4 regions of the Cytobacillus sp. SAFR-174 genome follow, and region 1 is predicted to be linked to each of the others. Evidence: riboswitches for the same ligand, from Rfam matches in the RefSeq annotation. Region 1 holds a riboswitch; each other region holds the start of a gene.
What was found. A riboswitch is a leader RNA that binds a small molecule or an ion and turns the genes downstream of it on or off. The one in region 1 is predicted to bind S-adenosylmethionine.
Positions count from the first base shown of each region.

Region 2: linked by a shared signal. The riboswitch ahead of ACTHRG_RS07705 (methionine ABC transporter ATP-binding protein) and the one ahead of ACTHRG_RS03725 (methionine biosynthesis PLP-dependent protein) in region 1 are both predicted to bind S-adenosylmethionine.
Region 3: linked by a shared signal. The riboswitch ahead of ACTHRG_RS15855 (homoserine dehydrogenase) and the one ahead of ACTHRG_RS03725 (methionine biosynthesis PLP-dependent protein) in region 1 are both predicted to bind S-adenosylmethionine.
Region 4: linked by a shared signal. The riboswitch ahead of ACTHRG_RS17880 (O-methyltransferase) and the one ahead of ACTHRG_RS03725 (methionine biosynthesis PLP-dependent protein) in region 1 are both predicted to bind S-adenosylmethionine.

Region 1 is NZ_JBQCMZ010000002.1:285,689-290,518, forward strand. It holds gene metC (cystathionine beta-lyase) at 1-560, opposite strand, end outside; gene ACTHRG_RS03725 (methionine biosynthesis PLP-dependent protein) at 557-1,669, opposite strand; SAM riboswitch class I at 1,746-1,861, opposite strand; gene ACTHRG_RS03730 (H-type small acid-soluble spore protein) at 2,062-2,241, opposite strand; gene ACTHRG_RS03735 (hypothetical protein) at 2,406-2,645, shown strand; gene sucA (2-oxoglutarate dehydrogenase E1 component) at 2,960-4,830, shown strand, end outside.
Region 2 is NZ_JBQCMZ010000005.1:207,703-212,532, forward strand. It holds gene ACTHRG_RS07700 (O-acetylhomoserine aminocarboxypropyltransferase/cysteine synthase family protein) at 1-1,267, shown strand, start outside; SAM riboswitch class I at 1,408-1,511, shown strand; gene ACTHRG_RS07705 (methionine ABC transporter ATP-binding protein) at 1,664-2,689, shown strand; gene ACTHRG_RS07710 (methionine ABC transporter permease) at 2,682-3,350, shown strand; gene ACTHRG_RS07715 (MetQ/NlpA family ABC transporter substrate-binding protein) at 3,363-4,208, shown strand; gene ACTHRG_RS07720 (carboxymuconolactone decarboxylase family protein) at 4,332-4,703, shown strand.
Region 3 is NZ_JBQCMZ010000015.1:90,042-94,871, reverse strand. It holds gene yhbH (sporulation protein YhbH) at 80-1,252, shown strand; gene ACTHRG_RS15865 (general stress protein) at 1,312-1,920, opposite strand; gene ACTHRG_RS15860 (NUDIX hydrolase) at 2,129-2,767, shown strand; SAM riboswitch class I at 2,843-2,944, shown strand; gene ACTHRG_RS15855 (homoserine dehydrogenase) at 3,055-4,272, shown strand; gene ACTHRG_RS15850 (hypothetical protein) at 4,334-4,528, opposite strand; gene ACTHRG_RS15845 (CBO0543 family protein) at 4,667-4,830, opposite strand, start outside.
Region 4 is NZ_JBQCMZ010000019.1:38,478-43,307, forward strand. It holds gene ACTHRG_RS17865 (glycosyl transferase family 2) at 1-6, opposite strand, end outside; gene ACTHRG_RS17870 (PLP-dependent aminotransferase family protein) at 359-1,549, opposite strand; gene ACTHRG_RS17875 (GNAT family N-acetyltransferase) at 1,604-2,176, opposite strand; gene ACTHRG_RS17880 (O-methyltransferase) at 2,285-2,863, opposite strand; SAM riboswitch class I at 2,971-3,077, opposite strand; gene ACTHRG_RS17885 (hypothetical protein) at 3,153-4,830, opposite strand, start outside.

The sequences.
Region 1 (4,830 bases):
GAGAGCGGTTTTTGAAGGGCAGGGGTCAGGAATGTATTATCCACAAATGTCAGGGCTCCATGCTGTCTTGCAAGTGAACTGATGGCCTGTATATCTGTCACTTTCAGCAGCGGATTGGAAGGAGTCTCTACATAGAAAACTTTCGTGTTTGGACGGATTGCTTCTTTTACTTCCTCTAGATTAGTCATATCAACAAATGTGTGCTCAATGCCAAAACGGGACAGGACTTCTGTTGTCATGCGATAGGTTCCGCCATATACGTCTTCTGTTATGACCACATGATCTCCCTGTGACAAGAGGAGGAATGCTGTAGAAATGGCAGCCATTCCAGAAGAAAAGGCAAACCCTCTAATCCCTTCTTCAAGCTCGGCGATGACTTCCTCAAGTGCTTCCCTTGTTGGATTCAGGCTGCGGCTGTAATCATATTTTCCGAATGCATCTATATCTTTTTGATGGAAAGTGGAGGCATGCTGGATCGGTACACTGACTGCTCCTGTTTCCGGGTCGAACTTTTGATTATTGTGAAGCAATTTCGTTTGAAATGTGTAATTCGTACTCATCGTACTGCCTCCTTTAAAACCTTTGCAAAAGCATGTTCAAGATCCGACTTCAAATCTTCTGCATTTTCGATTCCAACCGAGAAACGCAGAAGCCTGTTACAGACACCGGTTTCAATGCGGATCTCTTCTGGGATGTCCGCATGCGTTTGTGTTGCGGGATATGTTATAAAACTCTCGACTCCGCCAAGGCTTTCAGCAAAGGAGATGAGGGAGAGGCTCTGCAGAAAAGGATTCACCCAGGATTCATCCTGGACCCGGAAAGATATCATTCCTCCTTTGCCTGGATAAAGAACATCCGTTACGGCAGCGTGGTCTGATAAGAAAGCCGCTAATTCCCGGGCATTTTTTTCATGACGTTCCATGCGAAGAGAGAGTGTCTTCATGCCTCTGATCAAAAGCCAGGAATCAAATGGGCTAAGGACTGCACCGGCAGCATTGTGGTTCATGGCAAGATCCTCACATAACTGTTTGCCTTTTGCGACAACTAAACCGGCAAGTACATCATTATGTCCTCCAAGATACTTTGTCGCACTATGGATGACAATATCAGCACCAAGCTTTAGAGGCTGCTGAAGAAGGGGGGTGTAAAATGTGTTATCAACGATCAGGAGAATATTATGCCGTTTCGCGATATCAGCTATTAACTGAATATTTGTCTCTTCCATCAGCGGATTAGTGGGAGTCTCCAGAAAAATAGCTTTCGTATTTTCGGTGATTAATTCTTCAACATTTTCCGGAGTGCTCGTATTCACATATTTGCTCTGCAGTCCCCATTTTTTGAAGCCCTGTTCAAGCAGACGATAGGTTCCGCCGTATAAATCCTTGGAAACAATCCACTCATCACCTGATTTAAAGAGGGAAAGAATCGTAAGGATGGCGGCCATACCAGAACTGCAGGCATAGCCTTGATCGCCTTCTTCCAGATCGGCGATCGCCTTTTCAAGCAGCTGGCGGGTAGGATTGCCTGTTCGGCTATAGTCAAAGCCGGTTGACTGGCCAATGCCTTCATGCCGGTAGGCAGTTGAAAAGTATACAGGCGGATTGACTGCACCTGTTGCTGATTCGCTCCTGTTTCCGATTTGCGCTAATTTGGTGTCAATATTGTACATGCTGGTAAACACTCCTTCATCATAATAAAAAAAAGCCTTCTATAAGAAGAAGACTTTTTAATGTAAACAGCCATTCTTCTTATCTTTCAAGTTTCTAAAAAACTTGCAGGAATTAGCACCTTTTCAATCAAAATACGATTGCTGGTTGCTGAGGCGTCGTCGGGCCTTACCCTCGACCTCTCTGGATAAGAAATCAAATATTAAATTTTCTCTAAACTTTACTACAGTAAACCGTTAATAGTCAACACTTTTTTGAATATTTCATGTTATAAAAAATATACGGCCAGGCATCTTGAGTCCTTCTGCCTTAAAAATCTGTTTTAAGGAGGAATAAGGAGGATCTTGAACCAAAAAAACTTTCCATTACATTCTGGAAAGTTTTGTTAGGGTATTCATTCTTCAATCAAATCGTTAACCGACACATCCATTTCTTTTTCAGAATTTGCTTTAGTGTAAATGCGTGCTGTCTTAGTCTGCTCATCTACATGCTGAATGATGATCGGTATGCCATTTAAAGTAACACTGTGCATTTCAGCAGACTCAGCAATCTCTTTTGCTCTGCCTATATTCATGGAAAAACCTCCTGAATTTGAATAATTTTAATGTGCCTTAAAAAGACACATATTATTCTTTTAAAATTTGCCTGGCATAAACTGTTATAGGTAGACCTCTTTAAAGTTCAGAATATTTCCTTTATAATAATGAGGAAAATAATATTTCTTGGAGGGAAGCTTTTATGCAAGAACATAGTCACTGCCGTCACAGATTTACCGAAACAGATGGGCCAGCCGTTTTCCGGACAATTGATGGCATTGAAGTGAATGTTGCCGGCAGCTTATTCCAAAAATGTACAACATGCGGTCATTTTGATTTTCCCGTGGATACTAGAGAAGCCATTGAATCTTCCCTTAAAGAAAACAGAAAAAATACCAATGAATCGAAACAAATCTATATTAACCTGGTAGAAACTTTTTAAAGCCGAAACTTTTCGGCTTTTTTTATGTTCAGTTATTTCATATTTATAAATGTTTACCTTTTTACAAATCATTTTTTTAGAATAAGTAATTACTAGAAAAAATTTTTTATAGTTTTCCACTATATTCATGTTTTTATCTTTGTACAACTAGATTTTACGTGTTAGAATAGCTGTGGAAACGTTTTATCCTCTGAAAAATATTATTATTCGTAAAAATGAATTGTTAATTTCTTCTAATGATGGGTATTGTACTTTTAGAGAGAAAAAACGTATTGAATTATTCACTTACAAAACAGTTATGGAGGTAATTTTCCATGAAAAAGCCATCGAATGGTGAGGGACCTTTTGAACAGGGATTTCATGGCCCAAACCTTGGCTACGTTATTGAACTTTATGAAAGATATTTAGAGGATCCATCCTCGATTGATCCTGAAATGAAAGAGTACTTTGAAAAAAATGGTTCCCCTTTAACAAGTGAAGGGACGGGACAAATGGCTTCATCAGCAAATCAGCCAATGAATGCCGGACAGCTTGAGAAAACACTTGCTGCTATTCGCCTGGCTGATAATATCCGCACATATGGCCACTTGGCTGCCGATATCTATCCGCTGGGTAACAATAAATCGGAAACTGCTTTATTTGAACTGAGCAAATATGGCTTAACTGAAAATGACTTAAAAGAGATCCCTGCTGGTGTCATTACCAAAGATGCCACATACCCTTTACGCAACGGACTTGAAGCAATTGAATTCCTGAAGAGCGCTTATATGGGACCCATTGCTTTTGAATTCCAGCATATATTTGATGAAAACGAAAAAGACTGGCTTCGCCGTAAAATAGGAGCCAACAGCCATAAGCTGTCAATGCAAAAGGCGGAAAAACTGAAAGTTTTAAGAAGACTGACTGAAGTTGAGGAATTTGAAAAGTTCCTTCATAAAACCTTCGTCGGACAAAAAAGATTCTCCATTGAGGGTCTTGATACAATGGTTCCTTTATTGGATGAAATTGTTTCTGAATCTGTTTCGGATGGAGCAAAAACAATTAACATCGGCATGGCCCACCGCGGAAGGTTAAACGTTCTTGCCCATGTTCTTGGCAAGCCATATGAAATGATTTTCGCGGAATTCCAGCATGCGCCGAATAAAGAACTGGTTCCTTCTGAAGGATCCATCGGAATCAATTACGGCTGGACAGGCGACGTGAAGTATCACCTTGGTCTGGATAAACAGATCAAAGATGAGAATACGACCATTGCCAGACTGACATTAGCTAACAATCCGAGCCATCTTGAATTTGTAGGTTCACTGGTTGAGGGCTACACGCGAGCTTCACAGGACAACAGAACAAAGGCCGGTTATCCTGAAGTAGATCCAAAAGCTGCTTTAGCCATTATCATTCATGGAGACGCTGCATTCCCTGGTCAGGGCATTGTAGCAGAAACACTAAATCTTGGACAGCTGACAGGCTATAACACTGGCGGTTCGATCCATATCATTGCCAATAATACAATTGGTTTCACAACAGAATCACATGATTCCCGCTCTACCAGATATGCAAGTGATCTGGCCAAAGGGTATGAAATGCCAATTATGCATGTTAATGCAGACGAACCTGAAGCAGTAGTGGCAGCGGCAAGAATTGCCTGCGAATATCGTGCTAAATTCCAGAAGGATATCCTCATCGACTTAATCGGATACCGCCGTTTTGGACATAACGAGATGGACGAGCCTATGACGACGAATCCTCTTATGTATAATATTGTACGCAATCGGCCAACCGTGAAAGCGCTGTATGCTGAAAAGCTTTTAAATGAAAAGATCATCAGCAAAGAGGAAGCTGAAGGCGTCCATAATGAAGTACTGGAAAAAATGAAGGCTGCCTATGAAAAAGTGCCAAAAGAAAAGAAGGCAGCTGAGTTAACCGATCCTCCTGAAACTGTCGAAAAGGGTCTGCCAAAAATTAATACAGCCGTTTCAATTGATAAACTCAAGCAAATCAATGAAGAACTATTAAAATGGCCGGAGGATTTCAAGGTATTTGATAAACTCGGCAAAATTCTGCAGCGCAGATTGGAAGCGCTTGAAGGGGACGGCAAGATTGATTGGGGTCTCGCAGAAACACTGGCATTTGCAACCATCCTATCTGATGGTACACCTGTCAGACTGACTGGCCAGGATTCAGAGAG
Region 2 (4,830 bases), on a different contig from region 1:
GGGGCTGAAGCCTGACCCTGTAACTGGCGCGAGGGCGGTCCCAATTTATCAGAATAATGCTTATCAGTTCAAGAATACAGATCACGCAGCAGATCTCTTTGCCCTGAAAGAGCCGGGATATATTTATAGCAGAATACATAATCCCACTGTCAGTGTATTTGAGGAAAGAGTGGCCCTGCTTGAAGGAGGAGTGGGTGCGCTGGCTCTTGCCAGCGGCCAGTCTGCTATTACGCTTGCCATTTTAAATATTGCCGAAGCTGGTGATGAAATTGTTGCTGCATCCAATTTATATGGAGGTACTTATAATTTGTTTGCAGTCACACTTCCCAAGTATGGAATAAAGGTGAAACTGGTCGATCCAAAGGATCCGGAAAATTTCCGCAGCGCCATTACAGATAAAACAAAGGCTGTCTTTGCCGAAACGATTGGAAACCCGAGCCTGAAAATCCTGGATATTGAAAAGGTTGCCGCAATTGCACACGAAAAAGGTGTGCCGCTGATTGTCGATAACACTTTTGCTACCCCTTATCTTTGCAGGCCTATTGAACATGGAGCTGATATTGTCATACACTCTGCGACAAAATGGCTGCTCGGCAATGGTACCACTATGGGGGGAATAATAGTTGACGGCGGAAAATTCGACTGGAATTCCCCTAAGTTCCCGGGATTCACAGAGCCGGATCCGAGCTACCATAATATTGTCTATAGCGAAGCAATCGGCGAAGCAGCTTATATTATCAAAGCCCGTGTACAGCTGTTAAGAGACTTAGGGCCGGCAATGAGTGCGCAAAGTGCATTTCAGTTCACATTGGGCCTTGAGACTCTGCATGTAAGAATGAAGGAGCATGTTGCCAATACTAAAAAGGTAGTGGAATATCTGGAGGCGCATCCGGCCGTTAATTGGGTGCTCTATCCAGGTCATGAAAGCCACCCGGACAAAGAATTGGCAGATAAATATTTGCCAAAAGGAGCCGGAGCAGTGGCTGTATTTGGAATAGCTGGCGGAAGAGAGGCTGGAGCCAAGCTGATCAATAGCCTGCAGCTATGGGCACATGTGGCAAATGTCGGGGACGCAAAGAGCCTGATTATTCACCCTGCAAGCACTACTCATCAGCAGCTGGATGAAGAAGGCTTAAAGGCTGCGGGAGTTTCGGAGGATCTAATTCGGATTTCGATCGGCATCGAAAATGCAGAAGATTTAATTGAAGACCTGGAACAGGCGATAGAAGCAGCTGCAGGTCTCACATCACTTGCTGCAAAAGCGTAAAGGGAAATTTACCATTCACTTTTTTCCGAAAGTTTGAAATTTCATCGTTGACACCTTTTTAATGGCTATGATACGATAGCAAACGTAATTAAAAAACTGCTTAATTCATTTAAAGTATTAATTGAATATAGAACGTAACGCTCTTATCAAGAGAGGTGGAGGGAAGTGCCCTATGAAGCCCGGCAACCGTCAATTAGTTGAAATGGTGCCAATTCACTCAAAGCATAGCTTTGATAGATGAGAGAAAGGACTAAATCTCTTTATGCCTTTCTGCTCATGTGCAGAAAGGCATTTTTGCTTTTGCGCATGAAAGCCTATGAGGAGTAAAAGATAAGGGAATAAAAGCAGTCTATTAATTATTATCTGTATCTTTCGATAAAAGAGGTGACTATCACGTTGATTTCCATAAAGGATGTACAGAAGATATTTTCTTCAAAAAAAGGCCAGGTTAAAGCAGTTGATGATGTAAACCTGGAGGTAAAAGAAGGAGAAATATTCGGTGTTATCGGATATAGCGGTGCAGGTAAAAGTACCTTAATCCGCATGCTCAATGGGCTGGAGCTTCCTACCCATGGCAGTGTTACTGTAGCAGGCAATGAGGTTTCAAAGATAAAGGGAAGCAAGCTGAGAAAAGCTCGTCAGGAAATAAGCATGATTTTCCAGCATTTCAACCTGTTATGGTCAAGAACAGTAAGAGAAAATATTGCATTTCCGCTTGAAATCGCAGGTGTTTCCCGGCAGGAAAGGCTCAAAAGAGTAGACGAGCTCATTAAACTCGTCGGTCTGGAAGGAAGGGAAGATGCCTACCCTTCTCAGCTTAGCGGAGGTCAAAAGCAAAGGGTCGGAATTGCCAGAGCCCTTGCCAATAATCCAAAAGTGCTGCTTTGTGATGAGGCGACATCTGCCCTTGATCCTCAGACAACAGATTCCATTTTGGAGCTGCTTGTAGACATCAATGAACGACTGGGCTTAACCATTGTCCTTATTACACATGAAATGCATGTAATCCGTAAAATCTGCCATCGGGTTGCTGTTATGGAAGGCGGCCGGATTGTGGAAATCGGACCTGTATTGGATGTCTTTAAGAATCCGAAAGCTGTGATTACAAAGCGCTTTGTCCAGCAGGTGACAGAGCCTGAAGAAACGAAGGAAACAATTGATCATCTGGTCGATTTGTATCCAAAAGGAAAAGTAGTCCAATTAGGATTTGTCGGCGAATCAGCTGAACAGCCATTGATTACAAACCTGATCCGTCACTTCCAGGTAACTGTTAATATTCTTCAGGGGAAGATTTCCCAGACGCAGAATGGTTCCTACGGTACCTTATTCATCCATGTTGATGGAGAACCAGAGGAAGTTGCAAAAGCAATCGAATATATCCATTCTCAGCAAGTGGGCGTGGAGGTGATTTCCAATGCTTAATGAATGGTTTCCAAATGTGAAATGGGACTCCATGTGGGAAGCTACTGTGGAAACTCTCTATATGACAGCTATTTCTGTTATTGCAACCTTTATTTTAGGAGCGATTTTGGGGCTGCTGCTCTTTTTGACCTCGAAAGGGAATATATGGGAAAATGCAGCAGTCAATAAAGTTATCTCTGCGTTCGTCAATATTTTCCGTTCGATTCCATTTATTATCCTGATTGTATTGCTGATTCCTTTCACGAAGCTTTTGCTTGGAACAATGATTGGGGAGGATGCGGCATTGCCTGCATTAATTATTGGTGCTGCCCCGTTTTATGCCCGAATGGTGGAAATCGGCTTGAGGGAAATTGACAAAGGGGTAATTGAAGCTGCCAAGTCTATGGGCGCAAAAACAAGCACGATCATCTGGAAGGTTCTGCTTCCAGAATCAATGCCCGCCCTTGTTTCGGGAATTACTGTGACAGCTATCGCACTGGTTGGCTACACGGCAATGGCTGGTGTAATCGGTGCCGGGGGACTTGGAAATCTGGCTTATCTGGAAGGATTCCAGCGGAGCCGAAGTGATGTAACGCTTATGGCGACCGTCATTATTTTAATCATCGTATTTATCATCCAGTTTATTGGAGATATCATTACAACAAAATTAGACAAACGATAAGGAGAGATTGACATGAAAAAATGGTTATCACTTGCTCTTGCACTGGCAGTTGCACTTGTTCTTGCAGCTTGCGGCACTTCAGAAGAGGGCGGCAATGCCGGAGAAGGCGGAGATAGTAAAGATAGCAAAAAGATTACAGTGGGGGCTTCCAATGTCCCTCATGCTGAAATTCTTGACGAAGCAAAGCCATTACTTGAAGAAAAAGGCTTTGAACTTGATGTTGTAACATTCCAGGATTATGTATTGCCAAACCAGGCTCTAGAGTCTAAAGAACTTGATGCTAACTACTTCCAGCACATTCCTTATCTTGAGTCACAAAAGGCTGAGCATGGATATGATTTTACGAATGCAGGCGGAATTCATATTGAACCAATCGGTGTGTATTCCCAAAAGTATAAAAAACTTGAGGAGCTTCCAAAGGGTGCAACCATCATCATGAGCAACTCAGTCGCAGACCATGGCCGCATCCTTTCCATGCTTGAAGCTGAGGGACTTATCACTTTAAATGAAGATGTGGAAAAAACGGAAGCAACACTGGAAGATATAAAAGAAAATCCAAAAAAATTAAAGTTTGATACTGAATATGAAGCATCACTTCTTCCTCAGATTTACAATAATGGAGAAGGAGACGCAGTCCTGATTAACTCCAACTATGCAATCGATGCAGGATTAAATCCTCTTAAAGATTCAATTGCAATCGAAGATAAAGATTCACCATATGTAAATGTAATTGCAGTACGCACAGGTGATGAAGAAAAAGAAGGAATTAAAGCTCTTGTGGAAGTGCTTCGTTCCAAGGAAATCCAGGATTTCATTCTTGAAAAATATGAAGGTGCCGTTGTGCCGGTATCTGAGTAAAGCAGAAATGCAGGCGTTCACAGCGCCTGTTTTTTTTGTGGATCAGCAATCCCGCTTCCCGTATAGATTGAAAAGCAATCAAACATACTAACCTTGATACTATTTGAAATGGAGTGGAGATCGATGGAACATTATCAGGAACCTTCAAACTCAATAGAAGAAGCCCTGCATGATTATAAAGTCGGATTAGGTGTTTTTACTGAAAAAATGCCGGATTTGGCAAAGCATTATAATGCTTTTACAGAAGCCTGCTTTAAAGAAGGAGTGTTATCCCAAAAAGAGAAGCAGCTGATCGCCCTCGGCATCAGTTTATATTCTCAGGATGAGTACTGCATTATTTACCACATGAAAGGCTGCATTGATCAAGGTGCGTCTGAAGAAGAGATTCTTGAGGCAGTAGGAGTAACAGCAGCTTTTGGCGGCGGAGCGGCAATGAGCCAGGCAGTTACGCTTGTCCAGGAGGCCATGACCGAATTGAATCAGCGAAATCACTGAAAATCTTCTCCTGCTTAGCAGCAGGAGTTTTCTTTTGAAATGATGATTTTTCAGAAAATTTATAAAAACAACCATTAATCCAGAGCATTCGGCCAGTATTCTAAGGATAGGAAGTATGAAAGCGTTT
Region 3 (4,830 bases), on a different contig from region 1:
TCATCTTTTTTTGACACTCGCGATATTGTATGTTGGAAAGCTGTAATGTGTGAAATTTATTTTAAAAGGAGGGGTTAACATGACGAATGTCAATAACCATCAGTTTGTGATTTCCCAAGAAGATTGGTCCCTCCATCGCAAAGGCTATGATGACCAGCAGCGTCATCAGGATAAAGTCCAGGAAGCAATCCGCAACAATTTGCCTGATTTGATAACGGAAGAAAACATTGTAATGTCGAATGGGCGGGAAGTGGTAAAGATTCCGATTCGCTCATTGGATGAATACAAAATCCGTTATAACTATGATAAAAACAAACATGTCGGCCAAGGCGATGGAGATAGCCAGATTGGAGATGTAGTGGCCCGTGACGGATCCGGCAGCCAGAAAGGACCCGGAAAGGGGCAAGGAGCAGGCGACCAGGCAGGCGAGGATTATTTTGAAGCAGAAGTATCACTCATGGAAATTGAAGAGGCTTTATTTAAACAATTGGAATTGCCTAATTTAAAGAGAAAAGAACAGGATGAAAATGTTGTAGAGGATATTGAATTTAATGACATCAGAAAAACAGGTTTAATGGGCAATATTGATAAGAAAAGGACCATGATGTCGGCATTCAAGCGCAACGCAATGAAGGGCAAGGCAGCGTTCCACCCGATTTATAAGGAAGATTTGAAGTTTAAGACCTGGAATGAAATTGTAAAGCCTGATTCGAAGGCTGTCGTGCTTGCGATGATGGATACGAGCGGATCGATGGGGATCTGGGAAAAGTATATGGCCAGAAGCTTTTTCTTCTGGATGACGCGGTTCCTGAGAACCAAATATGAGACAGTTGAAATTGAATTTATTGCCCACCATACAGAAGCAAAAGTGGTTTCAGAAGAGGACTTTTTTTCAAAAGGAGAAAGCGGTGGAACGATTTGTTCATCTGCCTACCGAAAAGCGCTTGAGCTGATAGATGCCAAGTACGATCCGCGTAAATTTAATATTTATCCTTTCCACTTCTCAGACGGTGATAACCTGACCTCTGATAATGCCCGCTGTGTCAAGCTGGTGGAAGACCTGATGAAGGTGTCCAATATGTTTGGATACGGTGAGGTCAACCAGTACAACCGCCACTCGACTCTGATGTCCGCCTATAAAAATATCAAAAATGATGATTTCCGATATTATATTCTTAAGCAAAAAGCAGATGTATTCCATGCGATGAAAAGCTTTTTCAAACAGGAAGAGGATAAGAAGAAATATGCCTAAAGAGAGGGAAACCTCTCTTTTTATTTCAGCAAAAAGCCCCCATTTTCAGGGGGCTGATGCTATTTAAGCCTGTCTTTTGTAAGCAATTCTTGCCGATTTACTTCACTGGTTTTCATCTCTGCTGAAGTATGTGAATGCTGAACACGACTGGGATTCTCGCTGACACAGCATGGATCAGCGGATTTATCTGCCAGTGTTTTGATATCCGATTCATGGACAACCTCCCGGGCTGAAGCACTCTCCATATATCCTTCAGAGTTTTCGGCAGTGATTCTCTGATTGTCCTGCGTGGAGTTTGGATATTTCCCATAATAGTCAGCGATTAAGACATATTTTCCGTCAAAAACCATGCTTGCGTATCGATCCAGGTCATGTTCATCAAATCGTGTACCATCTTTTTTATCGGGATCAATCCCTGAACTTGTGGCCGGATCTTCCCCCATGAATAGAGCTTTAACAGAATCAAGAAAACGCTGATTGCCCAGCTCCTGGGAACCGACTATCCGCAAGTTCACTCCGTAATTGTCTGCAAAGCTTTCAAGATTTGCGCCATCCTTTGAGACGATCACAAGATTTTCCTTCTGATATCCATTTGACCCTGCACCTTCAATGGCTTCTTTAAGCTCTTGCTGAGTATCGAATCCGCCTATTAATATATTCTTCTGCATATTTTTCACTCCCAGTGTAGTATGATATTTTTTTATTTCCCTGAATTGCTGGCGGAGAAACGTTCTTTTGCTTTTGAAGGGCTGGATGCAATAGCGTTTAGTCCTGAATCATTATATGGCACAAGCCGTATAAATTAATAAAACACAAAGAATACAGTATGATAAAGGTATAATAACTGAATTGAATTGCTGCTGGAGGTGGGCAGATATGGAGATTGAGAAACTGGCTAAAAGGTTAGGGAACAGAACCCCAATTATTTTGGGAAGTGAGCGATTTTCCAAGTTCGCTATTTTGCTTCCGCTGGTTGAAATCAATAATGAGGTACATGTCCTATTTGAAGTGCGTTCACTTAAAATGAGAAGGCAGCCTGGGGAGGTATGTTTCCCCGGCGGAAGGATAGATCCGGAAGATAGGGATGAAGAGCATACGGCCGTCCGTGAAACCTCTGAGGAACTCGGTGTGGGCGAAGACAGCATCACAAATGTTTCCCCGCTGGATTACATGATCTCCTTCGGTCAAATTATTTACCCTTATGCAGGCATTATCCAAAACCCGGACAAGATTGTCCCGAACCCTGATGAAGTAGAAGAGGTTTTTACCGTCCCCCTTTCATTTCTGAAAAAAGTAAAGCCTGAAACATATCACGTAAATTTTAAAGTAGAGCCTGAAGAAAATTTTCCTTTTGATTTAATTGCCGGAGGTGAAAATTACAATTGGCAGACAAGGAGAGCGGAAGAGGTATTTTACTATTTCCAGGACAAGGTCATCTGGGGGCTGACTGCCAGAATCCTTAAACATTTTCTTGAGATCATAACAGAAGATTTCAATGAAAGTGAAAGCGTCTGAAGAAAATAATTTTCAAAAAGGTTGACGCAGTCCTGATAAATGTTTATGATTCATATAAATTGAATACTTAGAAACTTCTTATCAAGAGAGGCGGAGGGACTGACCCTATGATGCCTCGGCAACCAGCATTCATGCACGGTGCCAAATTCAGAGGAATACATTTTCCGAAGATAAGAAGGCGGAATGAACGGAATATTAATTCAAACCCCTTCTTGTCTGTAATGGACGGAAGGGGTTTTTTGTTTTTTACGGCAGGCACAATAAATTTTATCCAGGGGGAATAAATAATGTCAGCAATAACGATCGGGCTATTGGGGTTTGGAACTGTTGGAAAAGGAGTGTATGAAACAATCAGAAAGCATCAGGGAAGGCTACAGGCGATACTCGGGAAAGAAGTGAAGGTTTCCGCTATCCTGGTCAAAAATGTAAATAAACATTCTTTGCCTGATGATGAGGTGCTTTTAACAGATGACTTTCAGGATATTATTGAGCTTCCAAAGCTTGATGTCGTAATTGATGCCATTGTTGGCAGGGAGCCGGGCTATACGTATCTGCGCCAGGCCATATCGAGAGGATGCCATGTCATTACAGCGAATAAAGAGATGTTTGCATTTCATGGAAGTGAGCTTGCGAGGCTGGCAAAAGAAAAGAATGTATCACTGGGATATGAAGCAACAGTCGGCGGCGGTATCCCCATCATTCAGACCATCAGGCAGCTGCTGAATGCCAACAGGATCGAACGGATTGAAGGAATTTTAAATGGCACATCCAATTTCATTTTGACAAGTATGCGCGAAGAGAACTTATCATTTGAAGAAGCATTGAAAATCGCTCAGGAAAAAGGCTATGCAGAAGCCGATCCTAAAAATGATATCGAAGGATATGACGCCTTTTACAAAGCAGTTGTTCTGAGCGAGCTTGTATTCGGGAAAGCGCCTGCACAGGAATACTCTGTAAGAGAAGGCATTACTGATATTACGATTGAGCAAATCCGATTGGCTGATTCGCTGGGGTTGAAATTCAAGCATGCAGCATCGATTCATAGGGAAAAAGATTCTGTCCGCTGTACAGTAAAGCCGGTCCTGACAGGTGAATCGCATCCTCTATACAGAGTAGAAGGCGTGCAGAATGCCGTTTCAATCGATGCGGATATTGTCGGGAATATCAGTCTGCAGGGACCTGGAGCAGGCATGTTCCCGACAGCGAGTGCGATTATTGAAGATTTAATTCATGTGGGCAAAGCCGATTTCCCTTCAGCATATGAGGAAGCTGCATTGGAAGAGAAGGTCCCTGAACAGCAGCTCTGGGTTATATTGGGTGATGTTGAAGGATATGAATTCCTTGAGGGAGTTGAAATCGTCAGCAAAGTGTCAGAGCAGGCCCTGATCGTTAAGGGAGCTGCAGAGGCTGTGTCATTATTAGACAAATCCGATTTGAAGGCTTATCAAGTGCTTGGAGATTATGCAGTCACGGCAGGGAAGTATAAGCAGGTACAGACGGTCTGAAAAACAGAAGGGGCAAGCCTTTGAGCTGCCCCTCCTGAAGTATGTTTAGAGATGGTGGATACTAAGCCTGCTGTTTATTAAATAAAGGATTATTTAATCCGGAATACAGGTCTTTAACATGAACTGTTACTATCTTAGCGCCAATCTGGACATGGACCATATTATCAAAAACAGCTGTTACCAGGCCGTTTAATGAAACATTCGCACCAATATTGAGATCTTTGCCGGGAGATTTAACATTTTTCTTGTTTGCCATCGTAACACCATCCCATTCCAATTTATTGAAACTTATACATAGAATATTGCCTTTTTATAGTAAAATAAACGCTTTAATAAAAAAAGTCCAGTAAAATAGCTTGTTTTTTTATCGACAAATTGCAATGAAATTAGACACTTATCTAAAAACAGCTGATGGCACATCGAACTGCCTCCATAGGAAGAGGATGAAAAGAATGGAAAGTCCCCATGCGGCAGCTGGCCGCTTGTGGTGCACCCAAAGGATGGTAAACATAACAGTATTGAAAAGAATCGACCATTTTAAACTCCAGCCATTATCGT
Region 4 (4,830 bases), on a different contig from region 1:
TAACATTTTAACTCTACCCTTCTTGTCATATTCGACCTTTTTATCATTTATATGACTAGAATTCCTTGAATGATTGTATGCTTGTCTCTGTACTTACAAGGTTTGGGTAAACCATTAAATAATGTTATTTGAAAGATATGAAGGCATGCGAATTATTCTCTCGATCAGTGTAGTGAATGATCTTTAATGGAGACAGAATATTCTAATCCCCATATGACTTACCCGCCAAATGATAAAGTTCAAAAACCGCAGATGTGTCTGAAACAGACAGGCTTTTTCTGTGGTTTCAGCAATAGGTTAAAAATTGGACTAACATTACCGAAGGTACTCCAATTTATCTTTACTTTTCATTTAAGTTCTATAGATTGGCCTCTGCGACTCTCCCCAGCCTGCAAACCCCCTCTGTTATTTCTTTCTCATCAGCAAAGCTGAAAGAAAGGCGAAGACATTCTGTTCCAGCTGCCTGATTTATGAAAAAGTACTTGCCAGGAATAAAAGATACCCCCTCTGCAAGGGCATGTGTCAGCAGTTGCGATGTATCAGCACCAGGGAATTTCACCCAAACAAAGTACCCGCCTTCAGGCACATACCATGAAGCTGCTTCAGGAATGTACTGTTCCAGTGCAGAGATCATAGCCGCGCATTTCGACCTGTATGACTCTCTCAAGTTTACTAGTTTTTCATTAAAATCTGTGTTTGCTAAATAAACAGCCATGGCAGCTTGAGCAAACGGATGGTTCAGATCTTTTTTAAACCAGGCGCATGCATGGATGATTTCACTTGTTCCGGCTATCCATCCTATACGCATGCCCGGAGCCACTATCTTTGATAGCGAACCGACATGCAGAACTCGGGAGTTTTGATCCATTGCTTTTAGAGCCGGAAGACTTTTATTAAAAAATAATTCCCCATAAGCATCATCCTCTACTATTAGGAAATTAAATTTGTCCGCAAGCTCCAATACATGCTGCCTGCGCTCTTCTGTCATTGTTGTTCCTGTTGGGTTTTGAAAGGTCGGGATCGTATAAAGAAAACGCGGAAGGGCAAGCCCTTTTTGATTCCTTTCCTCCAGGATCTCTTCCAACGCCTCTGTTTGAAGTCCGTCCTTGTCTACAGGAATACTAATTATCTGTTTGGTGTAATTTTGGAAAATCTCTAAAGCCTCCATATAGGTGGGGGACTCTATTGCAATAATTGTCTCCTCATCAAGGAGAATGCGGGCAATCAAATCGATTGCCTGACAGGCACCCGAAGTTATCAAAAGCTCACTTTCCGTTACAGATATCCCCCGCTCTTTCAATCTTTCTAAAATCTGCTCCTTTAATTTTGCTGTTTTTGGACTGCCTATATAATGGAGCGGTAAATCATGTTCTTCATCTAATAGACAATTAACAGCTGCCTTTACCTCTTCATCCGGCACAAGGTCAGGTGCCGGGTAGCCGCAATGCAGGCGTATACAATCATCCGGTATCTCCGGAATCCACTCCCCTGGGGGAGTATTCTGAAGCGCCTTTTTGATTTTATCAGTAAAAAAAGAATCATCATTCACTTCGATCTACACCCTTCCAGCACTATTATTATTAAGTATAATTGTTCCAAAAACCTAGAAAAGCAAGTTTTCTTCGAAATGTCTTTTTACTTTTCCCCAATCTTCCTTTATAACACTATATAGGACAGTATGGCGAATGGTCCCTTCTTTTCGTATCATATGATTTCGAAGGACGCCCTCTTTTACCGCACCGGTACGTTCGATCGCTTTTTGTGAACGGAAGTTTTCATGTCCGGTTTTAATTTGTACGCGATTCACGGACAGTTCTTCAAAACAGTATGTTAATAATAAATATTTACAGTTTGAATTAATATTCGTGCGCCAATAAAGAGGGTTTATCCATGTTGAGCCGATTTCGAGCCGTTTATGCAGGATTGAGATATCGAGAAACCAAGTAGCACCGATGATATTCCCTGTTTTTTGATGGACAATGACAAAAGCAAAGTCGGTGCCCTGCTCACGTTTTTGTAACGCATCGTTGACGTATTGAATTACCCGGCTTTTATCAGTTAAATCAACAGACATATGCTCCCATATACGATGATCCTGTGCCGCTTCATAAATTCCCTCTGCATGCTCAAGTTCCATCGGAATTAATTGAACAATATCATTCTCTAATCTTTGCATGCCAACACTCTCCTTGAAACAATTAAACCTCTTTTCATTGATTCCGACAAATATGCAGCAACTATCATCATGAGATTCTCCATCTCCACTAATATATAAATACAATTATCACACTGCTGTTTTTACAGCCAGTATCAGCCCGGTAGCCCAATCCAATTCTGTTATGTCCAGGTCAGGTCTGTCCTGCAGAGTTTTTAGAAGTTTTGTGGCTTTGATCCGGAATTCTTCAGGCAATTTCTGCTGCGGAAACACATCGTGAATCACATAAAAACCGCCGATATTTAAATGATCCAGAGTTTTGTCCAGAAGCTCGAATTTCCCCGGCCATGTGTCAGCAAAAATAAAATCGAATCCTTCGGACAGGCTATTGATAAATGCTGCGCCGTCCTCACAGCAAAATGTAATTCTGCTGTCATTACCGAGGTACTTTCTTGCAATCGATTGCACTGTCGAATCAATGTCAACAGTCGTAAGCTTACTGCTTTCATCCATCCCATCCATGATCCATGAAGCAGACGCTCCCGTGCCTGTTCCCAGCTCCAAGAAGCTTCCCCCTGGTTTTGAGGCAGCCAGCCCCTTTAGTAAAAACCCTGTTTTTCGATCACATGACTGCCCGAAGCCGAGCACATCTGATTCCTGTAATATCCTTGAATATGCTTCCGGCACCTGTATAACGCCGTTTTCCATTTTACCATTCCTCCTCTTTCTTCGTTCTAATCTAACCAAGCTCAAACTATAAAAGAGCATCAAAAAAAGGCCTCTCAGTATAAGAGGCCTTTACTATTAAAAACGACCTCTTATCTCACAGAGCTTAAACTCTGTTGGAATTAGCACCTTCCTGACATAATCAGGGGTTGCTGAGGCTTCGCAGGGCCAGTCCCTCCACCTCTCGTGATAAGAATTGTGAATACTTATTGATTTTCACCCAAGTATTGCATAGTTTCAGTAAAATGGCAATACTTTCATTCTTTTAAATCTAATGAACTGCTTCCTCTCCCTGATAAATCCTAAATGCCGGAACAATCGTATCCGACACAATTTCTTTCCCCTTTTCACGGATGAAGTCCAATTTATAGTACGCTTCGAATCTCTGGCTGATTTCTGTTTTCACCAATTCAGGCGGAGTGACGACGATGAATTGGAACTTCAGCTTATCGGCTACAGCGAAAATAGGATCGAGCACATGGGCAGAAGCAGCTTGGCCGAAGGGATTATCACAGACTAGCGGAACCCAGCTTTGATCGGTTTCACTCTTGACCGAAAGAAGCATCATCATCATGACCATGCGGGCAGAAAGCTTTTGACCGCCGCTGCCATCTGATTTCGTCCTTGAACCCTGGTTGATCGTCTGCCAGGTCGAATAATGCTCACGCTGCGGTTTACCGTACATGAAGGCATTGTCTGTACGCATGTTATAAACCAGGAGCTCCGGATAGCGATTTCTGAGGGAAACAAATAAAATTTGCTCATCACTGATAAGCTGTTTGATTTCCTGTTCCAGCATCGGATTATTATCATCAATCATCTCAAATCGCTTTGTAATTTTATTAATGGCTGAAACGAAATGCTGCTTCAGTAAAGGTTCAACATCTTCCGCTTTTTTAGGCAGGATATCTTCTTTAAGCTGGACGAGCGGGAAAGAACCCCTTTCATTCTTAAGCTTCATTTTCGAAATCATCGAGCGAATTGACTCTGAAATGCTCATTACCTTCATGCTTGCCCGGCTTGCCCAGAAGTTTTGCGCCTTTTCCGCCCGTTCTTTGTCGCGCTCCAGCTGCTCCAGGCCGCTCTGAGAAAAGCGCTTCATGTTCTGGACGACACTTTGAATATGCGCATAATGCCTTGTATCCATATGATCGAGCGTAGTTAAGACTTCATTCTTAAAGCGAATTTCCCAATCCTTGCCTTCAATAGAAAGCTTTAAATTTCTTAGTGATTGTTCAATCTTCGCATGCTTCTCTTGCCCTTCATCCTGAATAGCCTGATGTTTTTCACTCCAGGATAGGATGCTTTGCTTTCCATGACTCTTTATTTTTTCTATATCCTCATCCGAAAAAGCTGCCGCTTCCTCTTTAAGAATGACGGATAAATGCAATTGATCTTTTTCAAACTCAGTTATACTTTGTTCTGTCTCTTTTTTGCGCTCTTCCGTCTTCTTTATTTCTGCATTTGTCTGTTTGGTCTGATCAGTAATTTCAACCGTCTTCACTTCCAGATCAAGCTCTTCCCATTCTTCAGGCTGCTGGTCATGCTTGGCCACTTTTTTAGAGGTTTTTTTACGCTGATCCATTCCATGCTTTAAGGAAGTTTCCGCAATGGTTACGGTCTTTTCCTGCTCACGCTCTTCTTTCTCTGCTGCCTTTGTTTCCTTTGCAGCTGTCTGAACCATATTTTCCAAAATACTTATTGGTTCATCCGGTACAGAAGCATCCTTCCACTCTTCATTAAGGGCATGAAGTTTTTTCTCCAGCTTCCTTTGCTGCTTCTGTTCCGCATCTCTTGTCGCTTGAATCGCGAGCAGTTCACTGGCTTGTTCTTCTTTTGATTTTTTCAGCTGTTTAAGCTCTCCAATGCTGCCAATGATTTCTTCTAAAATATAGGGTGATAATCGCGGAACCTCTTCAGAAGCTTCTGCTTTCTCAGCGGCTGGAAAA